4 regions of the Micromonospora sp. NBRC 110037 genome follow, and region 3 is predicted to be linked to each of the others. Evidence: riboswitches for the same ligand, from Rfam matches in the RefSeq annotation. Region 3 holds a riboswitch; each other region holds the start of a gene.

Region 1 (4,643 bases), on a different contig from region 3:
GTACCAGTTCACCGCCGGCCAGGCGAGCCGCATGCTCACCGCGTGGAACGCCTACCGCGCAGCCTGACCGCCTCGTACCGCGTACCGGTGCCGGCCCTGTCCTCGGACGGGGCCGGCACCGCTCGTTTCGGGGTCGGGGTCAGGCGGCCGGGCGGCGGGTGTCGAAGCCGTGCCGGCCGCGCCGGCCCTCCGCGCCCACCGGCTCACGCCGGGCCGGTTCGGCCCCGAGCGGGTCGAGCCACACCCGCACCTGCGGCGGAGCGGCGCCGGGCTGGGCGACAGGGTCGCGCCGGGTCAGCATCGCCGCCTCGACTGTGAACTCGAACAGCCGCCAGTCACCATGTGGCGACGCGCGGGCGATCCGGGCCAGCCGCGTCACGGTGGCCGGGTCGGTCACCGGCCGCGCGCGCCCCGCGACGTACGCCTCGTCGTCGCTCTCCTCGGGCGGGAACGAGTGCAGCGCGTAGCGGCCGTCGCGTTCGAGGTCGCGGCGCTTCGGCGAGTCGATGACGAAGCACCATAGGCCGTCGTCGGTGAACACCGGGGAGACCGGGTGGACGCGGGGGCCGCCGTCGGCGCGGACCGTGGCGAGGTAGCCGAAGCCCGGCCCGTACTGCTGCATCAGGAGGCGGATCTCGCCGGCGAGGCGGGGCTCGTCGGCGGCGAATTCGGACCAGGAAGCCATGCGGACATCCTATCGAACACGTGTACGAAGAAGTAGTGCGACACGCAGGTCACCCATACCGGTCGCTATGGTGTTCCGATGCTGCTCTCCGACCGCGACCTGATCTCCGAGATCAAGGCCGGCACGCTCGCGCTGGAGCCCTTCGAGCCCACGCTGGTGCAGCCGTCGAGCATCGACGTACGCCTGGACCGGCTCTTCCGGGTCTTCAACAACCACCTCTACACACACATCGACCCGTCGGTCCAGCAGGACGACCTCACCTCGATGGTGGAGGTGCCCGAGGGCCAGCCGTTCGTGCTGCACCCGGGCGAGTTCGTGCTCGCCTCCACGCTTGAGGTGATCTCGCTGGGCGACCAGCTCGCGGGCCGGCTCGAGGGCAAGTCGAGCCTGGGGCGGCTGGGGCTGCTGACCCACTCGACAGCCGGCTTCATCGACCCCGGCTTCTCCGGCCACGTCACGCTGGAGCTGTCGAACGTGGCGAACCTGCCGATCACGCTCTGGCCCGGCATGAAGATCGGCCAGCTCTGCATCTTCCGGCTCTCCTCGCCGGCCGAGCACCCGTACGGCTCGGCCGTCTACGGCTCGCGTTACCAGGGGCAGCGCGGCCCGACGCCGAGCCGGTCCTGGCAGAGCTGGCGCACCTGGCCGACGCGCTGACGCCGCCCGCAGTTGTTAAGAAGGGCCCCCTCCTCTACCGGAGGCGTTAAGAGGGGGCCCTTCCTTACACGCGGCCGTAGCTGTTGATGTCGCCGTCGTCGACCCGCTTCATCGTGATGGGCTTGCCGGACTGGGAGGCGTGCACCACCCAGCCGTCGCCCACGTACATCGCCACGTGGTGCAGGTCGCTGTAGTAGAAGACGAGGTCGCCGGCGCGCAGCTCGGCCCGGCTGATGCGCTTCGTCACGCCGTGCTGCTGGCGTGCGCTGTGCGGCAGTGAGACGCCGCCCTTGGCCCAGGCCGCCATGGTGAGGCCCGAGCAGTCGAAGTGGTCCGGGCCGGCGGCGCCCCAGACGTAGATCTTGCCGATCTGGGCGCAGGCGAACTTCACCGCCGCTCCGGCCGGGCCGGCGGGATAGCCGGCCGGGCAGGGCGCCGGGCGCAGCGGGCCGCCGCCGCCCTTGCCGTACACCTTGAGCCGCAGCTTCTCCAGCTTGGCGATCTCGGCGTCGATCTGCTTCTTCTTCGCCGCGAGCTGGGCCTCGGTGCGCGCCAGGCCGGCGATCATCTCGTCCAGCGGCTTCTTCTTCGCCGCCAGCTCGTCGCGCAGCGCGGCGACCGAGCGCACCTGCTCGTGCTGGCGGTGCGCGAAGCGGTCGAGCAGCTCCAGGCCGTCGACCAGGTCACCGGGTGAGCGGCTGCCGAGCAGCGCGTTGACCGTGGAGAGGTTGTCGGCCTTGTAGGCGTCGGCGGCGAGGCCGCCGACCTGGCCGAGCGCGGCGTCCACCCGGGCTTGCAGGGGTGCGATCTGCCGGCCGAGCGCGTCGGCCTGCCTGCGCCGCGCGGCGAGCTGCTCGCGTACGTCGTTGACCTGCTCGATGACCGGTTCGAGCTTGTTCCAGTCGCGGTCGATCTGGGCCTCGATCTCGGCGACCGAGGGTTCGGCGTGTGCCGCAGTGGCGCCGCCGGTCAGTACGACGGCGGTGCCGACCAGTGCGGCGAGGGCGGTGGTGAAGCGGGACCAGCGGGAACGCGGCGCGACGCTGGACCGGTCGACCGACCGGTTCGACGACGGCCGCGGGGCATGGAGTGCCACCGGGCGTCCGTACTCCTTCTTCCGTACCGCCTACCGGGTTAGCTGACGGATTCGGGCGGGAAGGGAGCCGCCCTACCGCAGCAGTGCTGCGGATTCACCCCAGGTACCTGGTTCCCCGGCTCGCCCGGAGGCGACTCGGCGGTGTCGGACCGTCACCGACCGGGTTGGACGATGAGACGTGCGGCCGACGATTCACCAGAGTAGGGACCACCGTTATCGATCCGCAACTTCCAGCGCCGTGACACTCCGTACGCAATCCAGCGCCACACCGCGCACGGAGGTGAAATTTTCTTTCACGACTGATTACTTACTGGAAAGGTATTGACCATCGCGGGTGTGCGGAGTGAGGGTGGAAACGCAGTGACCCCCATCCCTGTCCAGGAGGTTCGATGCACCTCTCCGCCCCGCCGTCGGGCAGACGGATACTGCTCGCCGCCGCCGTGGCCACGGCCACCGCGCTGGCGACCACCGGCCCGGTTACCGCCGCGCCGGACACGTCCGCGCCCGCGAGCGACCGGCAACAACAATACGCCGCCGCCGCGGCCGAGTACGGCGTGCCCCAGAACGTGCTGCTCGGTGTCTCCTATCTGGAGTCCCGCTGGGACACCCACCCGGGTCAGCCCAGCACCAGCGGCGGCTACGGCCCGATGCACCTGACCGACGCCGCGCACATCCTCGCCACGCCGGGCAGCGCCCACGTCGACGAGGACGAGGACCCGCGCGGCGACGACTCCCGGCCGCTGAAGCTCGACCCGGCCACCGCCGCCGCGCCGACGCGGGAGACGCCGCTGCCGAGCGCCTCGCTCCAGACGCTCGACGCGGCCGCCGCGCTCACCGGGCTGGACGCGGGGACGCTGCGCACCGACCCGGCCGCGAACATCCGCGGCGGCGCGGCGCTGCTGTCGTCGTACCAGAAGGCTCTGGGCGGGCCGGTCGGCGCCGGCACCGACCCGGCGGCCTGGTACGCCGCGGTGGCCCGCTACTCCGGCGCGGACACCGCCGACGCGGCGGCGGCCTTCGCCGACGAGGTCTACGACCAGCTCGGCCAGGGCGCCACCCGGACCACCGACGACGGCCAGCGGGTCACGCTCGCCGCCACCGCCGCGAAGCCGGACCGCTCCCGGCTGGCCCGCCTCGGCCTGCGCACCGCGCAGCGGCCGGACGGACTGGAGTGCCCGGTCCGGCTGGCCTGCGAGTGGATTCCCGCGCCCTACGAGCAGCTCAGCGACGACCCGGGCGACTACGGCAACCACGACCTGGCTGACCGGCCGAAGCAGCAGAAGATCGAGTACATCGTCATCCACGACACCGAGGGCTACTTCGGCCCGAGCGTCGACCTGGTGAAGCGGGCCGACTACCTGGGCTGGCACTACACGCTGCGCTCGGTGGACGGCTACATCGCCCAGCACATCAAGACCAAGGACGTGGGCTGGCACGCCGGCAACTGGTACGTCAACGCCAAGTCCATCGGCCTGGAGCACGAGGGCTTCGCCGGCCAGGGCACCTGGTACACCGAGGCGATGTACCGCACCTCCGCCAAGCTGGTCCGCCACCTGGCGCTGAAGTTCGGCATCCCGATGGACCGGCAGCACATCATCGGCCACGACAACGTGCCCGGCATCACCGCCGCCAACGTGGGCGGCATGCACTGGGACCCGGGGCCCTACTGGGACTGGTCGCACTACTTCGACCTGATGAAGGCGCCGTTCCGCGGCACCGGCACGGCGAAGACCGGCCTGGTCACCATCGACCCGGACTTCGCCACCAACCGGCCCGCGTTCACCGGCTGCAACCAGCAGCCGCCGGGCGTCCCGACGCCCACCCCGCCGGCGCAGCCGTGCCCCTCGCGCGGCTCCTCCGCGGTGATCCTGCGGACCGCGCCGAGCCCGGACGCCCCGCTCGTCAACGACCTCGGGCTGCGCCCGGACGGCACGCCGGACACCATGTACATCTCCGACCACGGCGCCCGCGCCTCGGCCGGCCAGACGTACGCGCTCGCCGGCCGGCAGGGCGACTGGACCGCGATCTGGTACCTCGGCCAGAAGGCGTGGTTCCACAACCCGGCCTCCGCGCCCACCGCCAAGTGGGCCACCGGCTTCGTGGTGACCCCGCGGCCCGGCAAGGCCACCATCCCGGTGTACGGCCGCGCCTACCCGGAGCAGTCCGCCTACCCGGACACCATCCCGTACCAGGCCATCTCTCCGC
Region 2 (4,643 bases), on a different contig from region 3:
CACGCTCGCGCTGGCCGCCGCGCTGCACCGCTGGGTGGAGGTGCCGATGATGCGCCTGCTCGGCCCGACCCGCCGGGCCCGCGCGGCGTCGCGCGCACCGGCCGTGCCGGCTCCGCGCGGGCCCGCCGAGGGCGCGGCCGCCGACTGCGGCGCGCGGTCCGTCTCCGGTCCGGCCGAGGACATCGAGTACGCCGGGCGGCGTAGCCCGGACTGACACGCGCACACGACGGCCGGTCGGTCCGCGACACGCCGTGCGGCGGTGCGTCACTGGGGGTTCGGCGGTAATTTGTACCCGTGCTTCCGATCGCGCTCACCTGCCCCGTGTGGTGGGTGGCGCGCTGGACCGCCCGGATGCTCGCCAGTCTCGCCGTGGTCGTCGCCTGTTCGTTCGGCGCGGCCACGCTGCCGGCCGCCGCCGCCCCGGCCGCGCCAGCCGGCCCGGCGTACGTGAGCACGCCGACCGCCCCGCGACCGGAATCCGACCGCGCCGCCGAGCGGCAGGCCCGTCCCGACGGCGCACCCGCGCCCGCCGCACGGGCCACCGACACGCTCCCGAACGACCCGCAGCCGGTCCCGGCCGGCCGGATCACCGCGCCGGTCGGCCTGCGGGCCCCGCCCGCCCGCTGATCCGCCCACGGGCCGCGCCCGTCACCGCACCCACCGAACGTCATCCCGCACCCGCCCTTCGCCGGCCCGGCGCCCCCGCGCCGCGCCCCGACCGGCCGTGCGGAGTCTCCCGCCAGGTTCTTCCCGTGAGGTGCCGACCATGTCGCAGACCGCTCTCTACCACTTCCTCACCGCGGTCCCCGAGGCCGCCGCCATCTGGTCCTTCCTGATGCTGCTCGCGTTCGGCCTGCTCGCCGCGCTGGTGGCCCGGCCCGAGCGCGACGGCGTCGCCGAGGTAGCCGCCGATCCGGTGGACCAGGACGCCGCGCGCCGCGACGACCTCGTCCGGTACGCCGAGGAGGTGGCGGTGGCCGCCGCCGGGGCCGCCCAGACGGCCCGTCGCCGCCGGGAACGGTGGCTGGCCGCGCAGGACGAGGCGGAACGCGCCTGGACCGCGTACGACGAGGCGGACAGCGCCGCCCGCCGCCTGGCCGGGGCCGCCGCGCTGGCCGCCCCGCGCACCCCGCGCACCCCGGCGGAGTACGCGGCCCGGGAGCGCTGGCTGCACCACGCCGCCATGACGGCGCACTGGCGCGGCGACCTGTCCGCCCGGCAACTCGCCGACGTGCTGGCGCGCCGCAACGGGTGGGACCCGCGCCGGCACCCGGCCGAGCAGGAGATCGTGCTGGCCCGGGCCGTACGGGACCGGCGCCGGACCGGCTGGGAGAGCGCCGCCGAGCGGGAGCGGCAGGCGTGGCGGGACGCCGAACTGGCCGCCGAGGCCGCCCGTACGCTCGCCGCCGAGGCGTACGCGGCCACCCTGGCGGTGCGGCCCGCCCCGGTGTCCCGCGGCGTGGCGACGATCCCCCTGCCGGTCGGCGCGTCCGTCCGCAACGCCCGCTGGCGTCCGGCCCGGGTCGGCTGAGGCGACCGAATTGTTACCCGGAATGTGGTGAGCCGGCTCACCCCCGGCGCCGAAACGGGCGTGGAGCGCAGAACAGGCCAATGAGCCGCGCCATTGCCGGTCACGCGCCCGCCGTCTGTCCCCTTTTCGCCTCCCGGGCGCCGTCACCACCGCTTGTCCCATTGAGTGAAGTGAGTAACCGGCTGTTCCGAAATCCGTTACCGGGGATCATGTTTACGCAGGTGGGAGCGCTTGGCAGGGGCAGTACCCGCCGGTAGTGTCGGCGCGTCCGGTGCGGTACCCGATCGCAGAAGGCGACGCCGCGCCGACCCGCCTAATCGTGTCATCACGAACCGGGGAACCATGAGCACCATCGGGGTGAATCCGCGGCCACTGCCGCGGTAGGGCGTACTTCCCGCCCGAATCCGTCAGCTAACCCGGTCGGCGGCCACGGAAGGAGTCCCATCCTCGTGCCCACCCCTCGATCGTCCCCCCGCCTCCACGGCTCCGCGGTACCCGCGCTCGCCTGACGCGACCGGCAAACCGCCCCTGGGCGCCCGGCATCGCGGGCGTACCCGTTCCCCCGGCCCATCCGGCCTGCCAGCACGTGTGAACCCCGCCACGTGCCGGGCCGGCGTGTGCCGATCACGCCCCCCGTGGAGGATTTCGTGAAGCACCACCTGAAGCGTCAGCTGCGGCGGATCGCCACCGAACGCCCGTACCAGATCATCGCCGGATCGGCCGCGGCGCTCGTGCTGGCCGCCGGCGCCGGCACCGCCCTCGCCGCCGGTGAGGACGCCCCGGTCCAGCAGGAGAACACCGCCTCGGTCGCCGAACTCGGCGCACGGCTCGGCGAGCCCGCCAGCCGCAGCGAGGCGCGTATCGGCGTCCCGCCGGCGTCGCCGAGCGCCGAGCCCAGCAAGTCGCCCAGCGCCTCCCCGTCGGCGAAGAAGGCCGCGGCGGACCCGGACGTCACCAAGGCCGCGCCGAAGCCGCCGTCGAGCAAGACGCTGGACTACGACTACCAGGCGCAGATCAACTACTACTACTGCGGCCCGGCCGCCGTGCGCAACGCGCTCAGCGCCACCGGCATCGAGCGCAGCCAGGACGCCCTCGCCGGCCCGCTCGGCACCACCGAGATGGGCACCAACTCGGCCGAGGACACCACGCGCGTGCTCAACCAGCAGGTCAAGGGCAACCCGTACCGGACCCGGATGATTCCCGGCTCGGCCAGCCCGGCCCAGATGGACCGGCTCCAGGCCGACGTGGTCGAGGCGATCAGCAACGGCCGGGGGGTCGTCGCGAACGTCGCCGGCACCGCCACCGACACCAACGGCGGCTGGCACTCGTTCCCCGGCGGCCACTACGTCGCGGTGATCGGCTACAAGGACGACGGCCGGACCGTCCGGATCGCCGACTCGGCCGACCCGTCGCTGCCGTCGTACTGGCTCACCACGATCGACCTGGCGCACTGGATCGCCAGCCGCGGCTACTCCGCCTGACCGCCCCGCACCCTGCGAAGGCCGGCACCCCGTCCCGGGGCGCCGGCCTTCCCCGTCCCCGCCCGCCCCTCGCCCGCCGCCCTCTCGGCGCGCCGATCTTGGACTTGTGGCGCCTGGTATGCCCGGCTCGCCCCGCTATGGGAGGCACCACAACTCCAAGATCGGCGGCGAGGGCGAGGGCGGGCGGTTTGGGCGGGGCGGGTTCGGTCTCGCGTGTCCGGGGCGGGCGGTGGCAGACTGCGCCAATGGGCGATGCGACGGGGGACCGGCACCTGATTCTCCTGCACGGCATGGGCGCCACCGGCGAGGTGTGGCTGCCCTGGGCGCCACTGCTGGAGCGCCGCTGGCCCGGGCGCTGGCTCGCCCCCGACCTGGCCGGCCACGGCTGGTCGCCGCCGCTCGACGGCTACTCGTTCGACGCCCTGGCCCAGCGCGTCGCGGACGGGCTCGGTCCGCTCCGGCTGGGCCCGCACGACCGGCTGGTGCTGCTCGGGCACTCGCTCGGCGGGGTGGTGGCGCTGGCGCTCGCGGCCCGGCAGCGGGCTCTTCCGGTGGACGCGGTGGTGGGGCTCGGCATCAAGGCGGTCTGGTCCCCGGCCGAGCTGGCGAAGGCGAGCGAGCTGGCCGCCCGGCCGGTCACCTGGTTCGCCACCCGGGACGAGGCGGCCCGCCGCTACCTGCGCGTCTCGGGGCTGGCCGGGCTGTTCGCCCCGGACCACCCGGTGGTGGAGGCGGGGCTGCGGCGGGTCGACGGCCGCTGGCGGCTGGCGATGGACCCGGCCGCGTTCGCGGTCGGCGAGCCTCGGCTGCCCGCCCAGCTGGCCGCGACCGGCGTGCCGGTGCTGCTGGCCCGCGGCGAGCAGGACCCGATGGTGAGCGACGCGCAGCTCAAGGAGCTGGGCGTGCCGGTGGCCACCCTGCCCGGCCTGGGCCACAACGCGCACGTCGAGGACCCGGCCGCCGTGCTCGCCCTGCTCGACGCGTACCTGTAGAGCGGGGCCTACACGACGGCGCGCTGCGCCGGGACCGCCCAGTCGGCCTCCAGCTCTCGGCGGGCGGCGGCGAGGAACGCCTCGGCGTAGGCGTCGGCGGGGAAGTCGCCCAGGTAGCGGGTGCGCGCCGCCCAGCGCTGCGCGGCCTTCGGGTCGGCGTCGAGCAGGTCGGTGATCACCTGGTCCACGTTGGACATGTCGCGCCGCAGCACGTAGCCGGACGCCGCGAGCGGGAACCGCTCGACGAAGTGCTCGCCGTCGGCGCCGGTGTCGGTGACCGCGTACGGCTTGCCGGAGTAGAGCCAGTCGGAGATGACGCCGGAGACGTCGGAGACCAGCGCGTCGGCGCGGTTGACGCACTCGGTGAGCGTCAGCTCGCGGGCCGCGGCGGCGCCGAACAGGTGCGGGCGGCCGGTCTTGGCCCGGTCGGCGGCGAGCAGCTCGGTGAGCCGGGCGAGCTGGCGGGCCGAGGCCGGGTTCTTGTCGGTGTACGGGTGGGCGCGCAGGATCACCGCCGCCCCGCGGTCGATCAGCCGGCGGATCAGCGTCTCGGCCACCGGCAGCGAGCAGTAGTTGGCGTCGGCGTGGTGCCCGGTCCACGTTGGGGTGTAGAGGACCGTCGGGTGCGCCGACGCGGCG
Region 3 (4,643 bases):
ACGGGATCGGCCAGGTTGCCGATCCCGTACGCCGCGCCGAAGACCGCCACGAGGCCGAGCGCGAAGCCGCTGAGCTTCGTCGCCGTGTTCATGGTTTCTCCTCGGTTCTGCGGGTCCCGTGGACCCGTCACGCACCGACGAGGTCGTAGCCGGCCTCGTCGACCGCCGCGCGGACGGCGTCCGTGTCCAGCGGGTTCTGACTGGTGACGGTGACCCGGCCGGTGGCCAGGTCGACCTGGACGCCGGTGACGCCCGGAAGCGCGCTCAGCTCGGTGCTCACCGAGTTGACGCAGTGGCCGCAGGTCATGCCGCTCACCTGGTAGGTGCTCTCCATGTCGCCCTCCGATCTCATACCCCCTGGGGGTACAGCCGGAACGTTAGCATACCCCCGAGGGGTACGCTATCCTCGTTCTCATGACCGCTCCGTCCAGCCCGACCCGGGGCTACACCGCCAGCAAGGACCAGCTCCTCGCCCGGCTCCGCCGGATCGAGGGTCAGGTCCGTGGCATCGAGAAGATGGTCGAGGACGACCGTTACTGCATCGACGTGCTGACCCAGATCTCGGCCATCCAGGCGGCGCTGGACAAGGTCGGCCTCGGCCTGCTCGACGGGCACGCGCGGCACTGCATGCACGAGGGCGCCGCCGAGGGCCGGGCCGACGAGATGGCGACCGAGATGATGGCCGCCGTCGGCCGCCTGATGAAGCGCGGCTGAACGGGACCTCCGCCCCTCCGAGCAGGGCACATCGACCCGCGCCGACGCGCCCGTGCGGCCGTACCGTCGAAGTGGCGGGCAGGCCGGCCCCGGCGGACCCGCGGTGACGGACGGAGGGCGGCCCGATGATGTGGCAGAGCCCGATGATGGGCTGGATGTGGATCTGGTCCCTGGCGGTGCTGGCGGTGCTGGCAGGGCTCCTCTGGCTGGCCGTGCGGTGGACCGGCCCGCAGCGGTCCGGGCCGACGGCGGCCCGGCGCATCCTCGACGAGCGGTACGCCCGCGGCGAGATCGACGAGGACGAGTACCGGCGACGCCGGGCCGGACTGGCCTGACCCGCGCGGGGCGCGCGTCACCGGTCACGGTGTCCGGGAGCACCCAGCCGGGCTGCCTACCATGTCGGGGCGACGACCCGGACGTGGTCGACACGTCCGCGCCGGCCCGGTGACCAGACCGGTCCGGCGGACCAGGCGTCGCCGCGACCGTTGGGAGAGACGCCTTGGGTGCCGACCACACCCGCCCCGCACCGCCCACGCCACCGGGCGTACGGCGGCTGCTCGTCGCCGTGGTGGTGCCGCTGTTCGCGCTCACCGTGATCGCCGCGCTGGTGCTCTGGCCCCGGCAGGACCGGGAGCCGGTCGGCGGCGCGGACGTCCCCCGCTACCACGGCACCGTGACCCGGGTGGTCACCGAACCCTGCCCGCCGACGCCGGAGGCCCCGGAGGGCGCGGGCGGCCCCTGCGGCACCGCGACCGTCGCCGCCGAGCAGGGCCCGGACGCGGGACGGCAGGTCGAGACGCCGCTCCCGGCCGGACCGGGCGCGCCCCGGGTCGAGGTCGGCGACAAGATCGTCCTGGTCGAGCTGATCGACCCGGCCGACCCTTCGATGAAGTCCTACAACATCGCCGAGCACCAGCGCGGCACACCGCTGATCTGGCTGCTGGTGCTCTTCGCCGCCGCGATCGTGGCGTTCGGCCGCTGGCGCGGGCTCGCCGCGCTCGGCGGCTTGGCGGCCAGCTTCGCCATCCTGCTCGGCTTCGTGCTGCCCGGCATCGGTGGCGGCCAGCCGCCGCTGCTGGTGGCGATCGTGGGCGCCGCGTTGATCATGTTCGTGGTGCTCTACCTGACGCACGGGATCACCGCGCAGACGTCGGTGGCGGTGCTCGGCACGCTCGGCAGCCTGGTGATCACCGGCGTGCTCGGCCTGCTCGCCACGTCCGCCACCCACCTGACCGGCTTCGGCAGCGAGGACGCCACCACCCTGTCCATGTTCCAGGGCGACGTGGACCTGCACGGACTGCTGCTGGCGGGCATCATCATCGGCTCGCTGGGCGTGCTGGACGACGTCACCGTCACCCAGGCGGCCACCGTCACCGAACTCGCGCACGCCAACCCGGGGCTGTCCCGGCGGCAGCTCTACCGGGCGGCGACCCGCGTCGGCCGGGCCCACATCGCGTCCACCGTCAACACCATCGTGCTGGCGTACGCGGGCGCGTCGCTGCCACTGCTGCTCCTGCTGGTCGCCGACTCCCGCCCGGTGAGCCAGATCCTCACCAGCGAGTTCCTCGCCCAGGAGATCGTCCGCAGCGCGGTGGCCACGCTCGGCCTGATCGCCGCCGTACCGCTGACGACCGCACTGGCCGCGATCGTGACCACCGCCGGACGGCGCGCGCCCGGTCCGGAGCCGGCGTCGCCCGTACCCCCGCCGCCCCGTCCGCCGGCCGGACGCGACGACGCGCTGGAGGCGCTCGGCGGCGGAAAGAGTACGGAGGCGACATGGTGACACTCCGCACGGTGACCATCGATTTCAAACGCGACGCTGGTCACGGTGCGCCACGGCGAAATCTCGCTATTGGTCGGCTTCCGGACGTAGATCCGCAGGAGTGCTGTCGGGTAACCTCGCTGCCGGTCACCGCCGAAGGCGCGCACCGGCGCCAGCGGTGCCGCCGCCCAATCGCCTGCGGGCGAGCCGGGGAACCAGGTACATGGGGTGAATCCGCGCGAGCGGTAGGGGCCACTTCCGTCCCGAACCCGTCAGCTAACCCGGTCGGCGGCCGACGGAAGGGAACACTGTGACGCCACCCCTGCGCCGCTGGCTGACACCCCTGGTGGCCGTGCTGGCCTCGCTGGCAGTGCTGGCCGGGCCGAACTCGGCGACGGCGGCCCCCGCCGCGGCGGCCCCGAAGCCGTCCGGGCACGAGGAGGACGGCGAACCACCGCTCATCACCGAGGCGATCGACAGCGCCAACCGGAACTTCCTCCAGGCGAAGGCGAAGCTGGCCAAGTCGCAGGACCGCCAGCGGCGGCTGGCCGCCGAGGTACAGGCGGCACAGGCCGAACTCGAGGCGCTCAGCCCGCAGGTCAACCAGCTCGCCGCCCAGTCCTACCGGACCGGCCGGATGGGCGCGATGGCGATGCTGCTGGAGAGCAACTCGCCCGACTCGTTCGTCCGCCGCGTCAACGCCCTGGACGAGCTGAACCTCCTCAACGCGCAGCGCCTGGCCGCCATCAACGCGGTCAAGAACCGCGCCGAGACGGCCAAGATCGCGCTCGACGCCGAGGTGCGCGAGCAGGAGAAGCAGAAGAACGCGATGGAGCGCGAGAAGGTGCAGGCCGAACGCGCCCTCAAGCTCGTCGGCGGCCTCGGCTTCACCGGCGGCCTGGTCGACGCCACCTCACCGGTCGCCAAGATCGGCCCCGGCCGCACCGCCGACGGCGGCTGGAAGGCCGAGTCGTGCAGCGAGAACGACCCGACCACCTCGGGCTGCATCACGCCGCGGACGCTGCACGCCTACAAGGAGGTCCGGCGCGCCGGCTACACGCGCTTCGTGGGCTGTTACCGGCCGGGCGGGCCGTGGGAGCACCCCAAGGGCAAGGCGTGCGACTGGTCGCTGCAGAACAGCGGCTTCTCACCCTGGCACAACAACGACACCCGCAAGTACGGCAACGACGTGGCCGCCTTCCTCATCCGCAACGCCGACCGGCTGGGCATCTACTACGTGATCTGGAACCGGCAGATCTGGTTCCCGGCCACCGGCTGGAGGTCGTACAGCGGGCCGTCGAACCACACCGACCACGTCCACATGTCGATGCTCTGACCTGGACGCAGCAAGAAGGGGCCGCCCCCGTGGGCGGCCCCTTCGTCGTCCGGCGCTCCGGTCAGCCGGCCAGCGCCGCGTCCGCGTCCGCCGGCGACGAGGGAGCGGGCAGTGACGCCGGGACCTGCGCCACTGTCCGCACCTCGCCGCCGGAGAGCCGGTACGACATCCCCGCCACCGTGCACCGGCCCGCCGCGACCCGCTCGGCCAGCACGGAGGACCGGGCCAGCAGCGTCTCCACGGTCTGCGCGATGTGGACGTCGATGATGCCGTCGAGGTCGTCGATGCCCTGCCGGGCGGCGCGCAGCAGGCTGGGCGAGACCGCGTCCACCACCGCTCCCAGGTGCCCGGCCGGAGCGGCGCCGGTCCGGACCCCCTCCCGGGCGGCCTGGACCGCGCCGCAGGAGTCGTGCCCGAGCACCACCACGAGCGGCGTGCCCAGCACGGTGACCGCGTACTCGACGCTGCCGAGCACCTCGGGCCCGGCGGTGTGCCCGGCGGTACGCACCACGAAGAGGTCACCGAGACCCCGATCGAAGATGATCTCCGCGGCGAGCCGCGAGTCGGAGCAGCCGACGATCACCGCGAAGGGGTGCTGGCCGTCGGCCACCGCCGCCCGGTGCCCGGCGTCCTGATTCGGATGCTGCGGCACACCGGTGACGAACCGGTGGTTGCCGGCACGCAGCTCGGCGAGCGCCTGCTCCGGGCTTCTCGGCGTCATCTGCCTCACCTCGTCTACCTGCGGAACGACCAGGCCGGACGGCCTCGCGACTTCACGGTCACACGGCGTCAGGGGCACGTCAAGATTCGTGATACGCATTTCATACTTTC
Region 4 (4,643 bases), on a different contig from region 3:
ACCGTCAAGGCCGGCAGCACCACGCTGGCCACCTACTCCAACCTGAACAAGGCCACCGGCTACGTGCAGCGGTCCTTCGACATCTCGTCGCTCGCAGGCACCACGGCGACCATCTCGTTCAGCGGCGTGGAGGACAGCTCACTGCAGACGTCCTTCGTCGTCGACGACACCGCGGTCACCCTGAGCTGACCGTGGCGTAGCGCGGCCGGTCGTCGTCCTCCCGGCGGCCGGCCGCCTCGTCGTGCCGGGCGGTGCCGCGTCGCGCCTGGCCGCGTGCGGTCGGGTCAGGCCGGACGCCCGGCCTGGGACGCCGTGCCGCGGTCGCGGTGGATCCGCGCGGCCGCCTCGTGCATCGCGCGACCGAACAGCTCGGCCTGGTCACCCATGCTGCCGAGCCGGGCGGCGAGCGCGTCGGCGTCGGCCCGCGCCGACGCGCTGACCCGGGCGTCCAGCTCGGACAGCGCGGCGTTGGCGGCGGCGGTGACATGTCCGCAGAGGACGTCGAGGGGCTCGCCGGCCAAGTCCGGGTCGATCGTCACGGAATCCAGCCGGCCACCCTGAACGGCGACCGCGCGGACCCGGCCGTCGGCTGCGGTGCCCTCGGCGCGCAGCAGGTCGCCCGGCTCGCCGTCGGCGTGCTCCGAGGCCCGGGAGCGCATCGCGGTGAGCGCCTGCTGCGTGCGGGTCAGCAGTTCGTCGATGCTCGCGGCCGCCGAGAACGGATCGTTGGTCATTTCCGCGCTTTCTTCACGTCTGAGCCGATCATCGTGACCCTAGCAACCGGCTCCGACGAATCGCGGTCAGCGGCCGTCACGGGTGGCGTCCGGTGCCGCGAGCAGGCCGGACACCGGCGGCGCGGCGTGTCGCGGACGGCCGGACGCCCGGCCGGAGCGAACCGGCCGGGCGTCCGGACCAGATCAGCGCAGACGGAGCCGCTGACCGGGGAAGATCAGGCCGGGGTCGTCGCCGACCACTGCCCGGTTGCGCTCGTGCAGGGCACGCCAGCCACCGTCGACCCGCTGCGCCACGGCGATCTCCGACAGCGTGTCCCCGCGCCGGACCACGTACGTCCCGGCCGACGGCTGCGGCGCCGCAGTCGTCGCGGCCCGCTCCGGCGCGGTCTTGCGCGTGGCGGCCCGCTTCGGGGCGGACTTCTTCGAGGTGGCCTTCTTCGGGGCCGCCCGCTCGGACCGGGTCGCCGCGGCGTTCGCCGAGCCGCCCTTCTTGCCGCAGACCGGCCACGCGCCGATGCCCTGGCCGCGCAACACCTTCTCCGCGACGGCGATCTGCTCGGACCGGCTGGCCAGGTCGGCGCGGGCGGCGTACTTCTGGCCGCCGTAGCCGTTCCAGGTGGCGCGGGAGAACTGGAGCCCGCCGTAGTAGCCGTTGCCGGTGTTGATCTTCCAGTTGCCGCCGGACTCGCAGCGCGCGACCGCGTCCCAGTTGACGCCCGCGCTGGCCGGAGCGGCCGGGCCGAACAGGCTCGCGGCGCCGACGACGGCGCCGGTCACCACCGCACCGAGAGCGGTACGGCGGCTTCGGGCCGAGTATGCAGTTGCCATGTGGATTCCTCCACGCCGACGAGGTGAGCTGTCGGGTTCGGGCCGAGGAGCCCGGCCGCCGGTGGCGGCTTCACCCCGAGGTGACGATGCACCGTGGAACGTGTGGTTCCCCCGCTCCCGCACGAGGTTCGGTTACCGGGGCCGGCGGCGGGATTTGGCGTTTCCGGCCCGCGGTGCCCGCGAATGCGGGCGAAACCGACGCTAAGGACGGTTTGCGACGATCGTCCACTTCTTGTGACGGTGTTCACCCGGCCGGGCTACCACCTGTGGAGCTACCGTGGCAGGGCCGAGCAAGATCACGGGAGGGGCGGGACGGATGACCGATCACGGACACGAGCTCACCTTCGGCGGCTTCATCACGCCCGCCGCCGGGCAACCCGACCAGGTGGTGGCGCTGGCCACGCTCTGCGAACAGGTCGGGCTGGACCTGGTCACGTTCCAGGACCACCCGTACCAGCCGGGCTTCCTGGACACCTGGACGCTGATGTCCTACGTGGCCGCCGTCACCGAGCGCATCCGCCTGGCCGGCAACGTGCTCAACCTGCCGCTGCGCCAGCCGGTGGTGCTGGCCCGCAGCGTGGCCAGCCTGGACCTGCTCACCGGCGGCCGGGTCGAGATGGGACTCGGCGCGGGCGCGTTCTGGGACGCGATCGAGGCGACGGGCGGGCGGCGCCTGTCCCCCGGCGCGGCGGTCGAGGCCCTGGACGAGGCGATCCGGGTGATCCGCGAGGTCTGGGACACCGACCGCCGCGGCATGATCCGCGTCGACGGCGAGCACTACCGGGTGGTCGGCGCCAAGCGCGGTCCGGCGCCCGCGCATCGGGTGGGCATCTGGGTCGGCGCGTACAAGCCGCGCATGCTGCGCCTGGTCGGCCGCGCCGCGGACGGCTGGCTGCCCTCCCTGTCCTACCTGCCCAAGGGCCCCGACGAGCTGCCCGCCCTGAACGCGCTCGTGGACGAGGGCGCCGAGGCTGCCGGGCGCGACCCGGCCGAGATCCGCCGCATGCTCAACGTGACCGGCACGTTCGCGCGCTCGTCGGCCGGCTTCCTGGCCGGCCCGCCGGAGCAGTGGGTGGAGGAGCTGGCCGGGCTCACGCTGGAGCACGGCGTCACCACGTTCATCCTCGGCAGCGACGAGCCGCGCGCGATCCAGATCTTCGCCCAGGAGGTAGCGCCGGCGGTCCGCGAGCTCGTCGCCGCCGAGCGCACCGCGCCCGGCAGCGGGGCCCGCGCGGTCGCCGACGACACGGCCGCCACCGGCGGCGCGGCCACGCTGGCGGTCACCCCCACCCCCGACCCGGGGGTACGTCTGAGCGCGCGCCGCCCCTGGGACGAGTCGACCCGGCCGACCGCCCCGCCGCCTCCGGCCGGCCAGGTCTACCCACCCCGGGGGCAGGCCGCCGGGCAGCACCTGGTGGACGTGCACGACCACCTGCGCCAGGAGCTGGCCCAGGTGCGCGACCTGCTGGAACAGGTCAAGCGGGGCGCCGTCTCGCCGGGCCGGGCGCGGGCGGCGCTCAACGAGATGACCATGCGGCAGAACAACTGGACGCTCGGGGCGTACTGCGCGGCCTACTGCACCATGGTCACCCAGCACCACGGGCTGGAGGACGCCTCGATCTTCCCGCACCTGCGCCGCTCCGAGGCCGGGCTGGCGGCCGTGCTCGACCGCCTCGAGGAGGAACACGTGGTGATCCACGGGGTGGTGGAGGGCGTCGACCGGGCGCTCGTGGAACTGGTCCACCGGCCCGGCGACTTCACGCAGCTCCAGGAGGCGGTGGACCTGCTCACCGACACGCTGCTGTCGCACCTGTCGTACGAGGAGCACCAGATCGTCGAGCCGCTGGCCCGGCACGGCTTCTTCCCCGGCCAGCTGTGAGGTAGCTGACTTTTGATTTCCTAAGTCAGGGGGTACCGTCGAAGCCATGACGGACCTCCTTGCCCAGCGTGACTCCTGGTCCACCGCCAACTGCTCGATCGCCCGGGCGCTGGAGGTGGTCGGCAACCGCACCACGCTGCTCCTGCTGCGCGAGGCGTCGTTCGGCACCCGCCGCTTCGACGACTTCGCGCGGCGGGTCGGCGTCAGCGAGCCCGTCGCCGCCGCACGCCTCAAGCAGCTCGTCGCCGACGGGCTGCTCGACCGGCGCCCCTACCGCGAGCCCGGGCAGCGTACCCGCGACGAGTACGTGCTCACCGCCAAGGGCAGCGACCTGATCCCGGTGCTGGTCGCGCTGCGGCAGTGGGGCGACACGTACGCCGCCGACGAGGCCGGCCCGGCCGTCCGGCTGACCCACGACGAGTGCGGCGCGGCCGTGCACGCCCGGCTGCGCTGCGACGCCGGACACGACGTACCGCCCGGCGAGCTGGCCGTCCTGCCCGGTCCGGGCCTGCTGTCCGCCTGACCCACCTTCCTTCCCCACCCCTCGGAGCGAGACATGAAGATCGCTGGAAGCACCGCCCTGGTCACCGGCGCCAACCGTGGCTTCGGCCGGCACCTGGCCGCCGAACTCGTCGCGCGCGGCGCGACCGTCTGGGCCGGCGCCCGCAACCCGGACACCGTCGACCTGCCCGGCGTCACCCCGGTACGCCTCGACATCACCGACCCCGCCTCGGTGGCCGCCGCCGCGGAGCGGGCCGGCGACGTGACGCTGCTGGTGAACAACGCCGGCGTGAGCACCGGCGCCGACCTGCTCGACGGTGACCTCGCGCAGATCCGGCTGGAGCTGGAGACGCACTACCTCGGCACGCTGTCGGTGGTACGCGCGTTCGCGCCCCGGATCGCGGCGAACGGCGGCGGCACGATCCTGAACGTGCTGTCGGCGCTGTCCTGGTTCACGATCCCCGGCGTCGGCGCGTACGGCGCGGCCAAGGCCGCCGAGTGGTCGATGACGAACGCGCTGCGCCTGGAACTGGCCGGCCGGGGCGTCCGGGTCGCCGGGCTGCACGTGGGCTACATGGACACCGAGATGGCCGCCGCCGTGCCCGGCCCGAAGGCCCACCCGGCCGACGTCGCCCGGCTCGCCGCCGACGGCATCGAGTCCGGCAGCTACGAGATCCTGGCCGACGACGTCGCCCGCCGGG

What was found. A riboswitch is a leader RNA that binds a small molecule or an ion and turns the genes downstream of it on or off. The one in region 3 is predicted to bind cyclic di-AMP.
Region 1: linked by a shared signal. The riboswitch ahead of A4R25_RS22615 (NlpC/P60 family protein) and the one ahead of A4R25_RS27770 (hypothetical protein) in region 3 are both predicted to bind cyclic di-AMP.
Region 2: linked by a shared signal. The riboswitch ahead of A4R25_RS17890 (C39 family peptidase) and the one ahead of A4R25_RS27770 (hypothetical protein) in region 3 are both predicted to bind cyclic di-AMP.
Region 4: linked by a shared signal. The riboswitch ahead of A4R25_RS05570 (transglycosylase family protein) and the one ahead of A4R25_RS27770 (hypothetical protein) in region 3 are both predicted to bind cyclic di-AMP.

Annotation. Positions count from the first base shown of each region.
Region 1 is NZ_BBVA01000008.1:93,847-98,489, forward strand. It holds gene A4R25_RS22600 (zinc metalloprotease) at 1-67, shown strand, start outside; gene A4R25_RS22605 (pyridoxamine 5'-phosphate oxidase family protein) at 140-685, opposite strand; gene dcd (dCTP deaminase) at 764-1,342, shown strand; gene A4R25_RS22615 (NlpC/P60 family protein) at 1,407-2,438, opposite strand; cyclic di-AMP (ydaO/yuaA leader) riboswitch at 2,452-2,589, opposite strand; gene A4R25_RS22620 (N-acetylmuramoyl-L-alanine amidase) at 2,828-4,643, shown strand, end outside.
Region 2 is NZ_BBVA01000005.1:350,238-354,880, forward strand. It holds gene A4R25_RS17875 (acyltransferase) at 1-214, shown strand, start outside; gene A4R25_RS17880 (hypothetical protein) at 295-627, shown strand; gene A4R25_RS17885 (hypothetical protein) at 767-1,531, shown strand; cyclic di-AMP (ydaO/yuaA leader) riboswitch at 1,832-1,972, shown strand; gene A4R25_RS17890 (C39 family peptidase) at 2,179-3,012, shown strand; gene A4R25_RS17895 (alpha/beta fold hydrolase) at 3,258-4,004, shown strand; gene A4R25_RS17900 (CDP-glycerol glycerophosphotransferase family protein) at 4,013-4,643, opposite strand, start outside.
Region 3 is NZ_BBVA01000012.1:104,815-109,457, forward strand. It holds gene A4R25_RS27745 (hypothetical protein) at 1-92, opposite strand, end outside; gene A4R25_RS27750 (heavy-metal-associated domain-containing protein) at 128-334, opposite strand; gene A4R25_RS27755 (metal-sensitive transcriptional regulator) at 415-714, shown strand; gene A4R25_RS27760 (SHOCT domain-containing protein) at 840-1,049, shown strand; gene A4R25_RS27765 (YibE/F family protein) at 1,214-2,497, shown strand; cyclic di-AMP (ydaO/yuaA leader) riboswitch at 2,652-2,783, shown strand; gene A4R25_RS27770 (hypothetical protein) at 2,787-3,812, shown strand; gene A4R25_RS27775 (carbonic anhydrase) at 3,874-4,533, opposite strand.
Region 4 is NZ_BBVA01000002.1:1,452,329-1,456,971, reverse strand. It holds gene A4R25_RS05580 (M4 family metallopeptidase) at 1-189, shown strand, start outside; gene A4R25_RS05575 (YbaB/EbfC family nucleoid-associated protein) at 285-734, opposite strand; gene A4R25_RS05570 (transglycosylase family protein) at 918-1,562, opposite strand; cyclic di-AMP (ydaO/yuaA leader) riboswitch at 1,561-1,706, opposite strand; gene A4R25_RS05565 (LLM class flavin-dependent oxidoreductase) at 1,879-3,441, shown strand; gene A4R25_RS05560 (helix-turn-helix domain-containing protein) at 3,488-3,964, shown strand; gene A4R25_RS05555 (SDR family oxidoreductase) at 3,998-4,643, shown strand, end outside.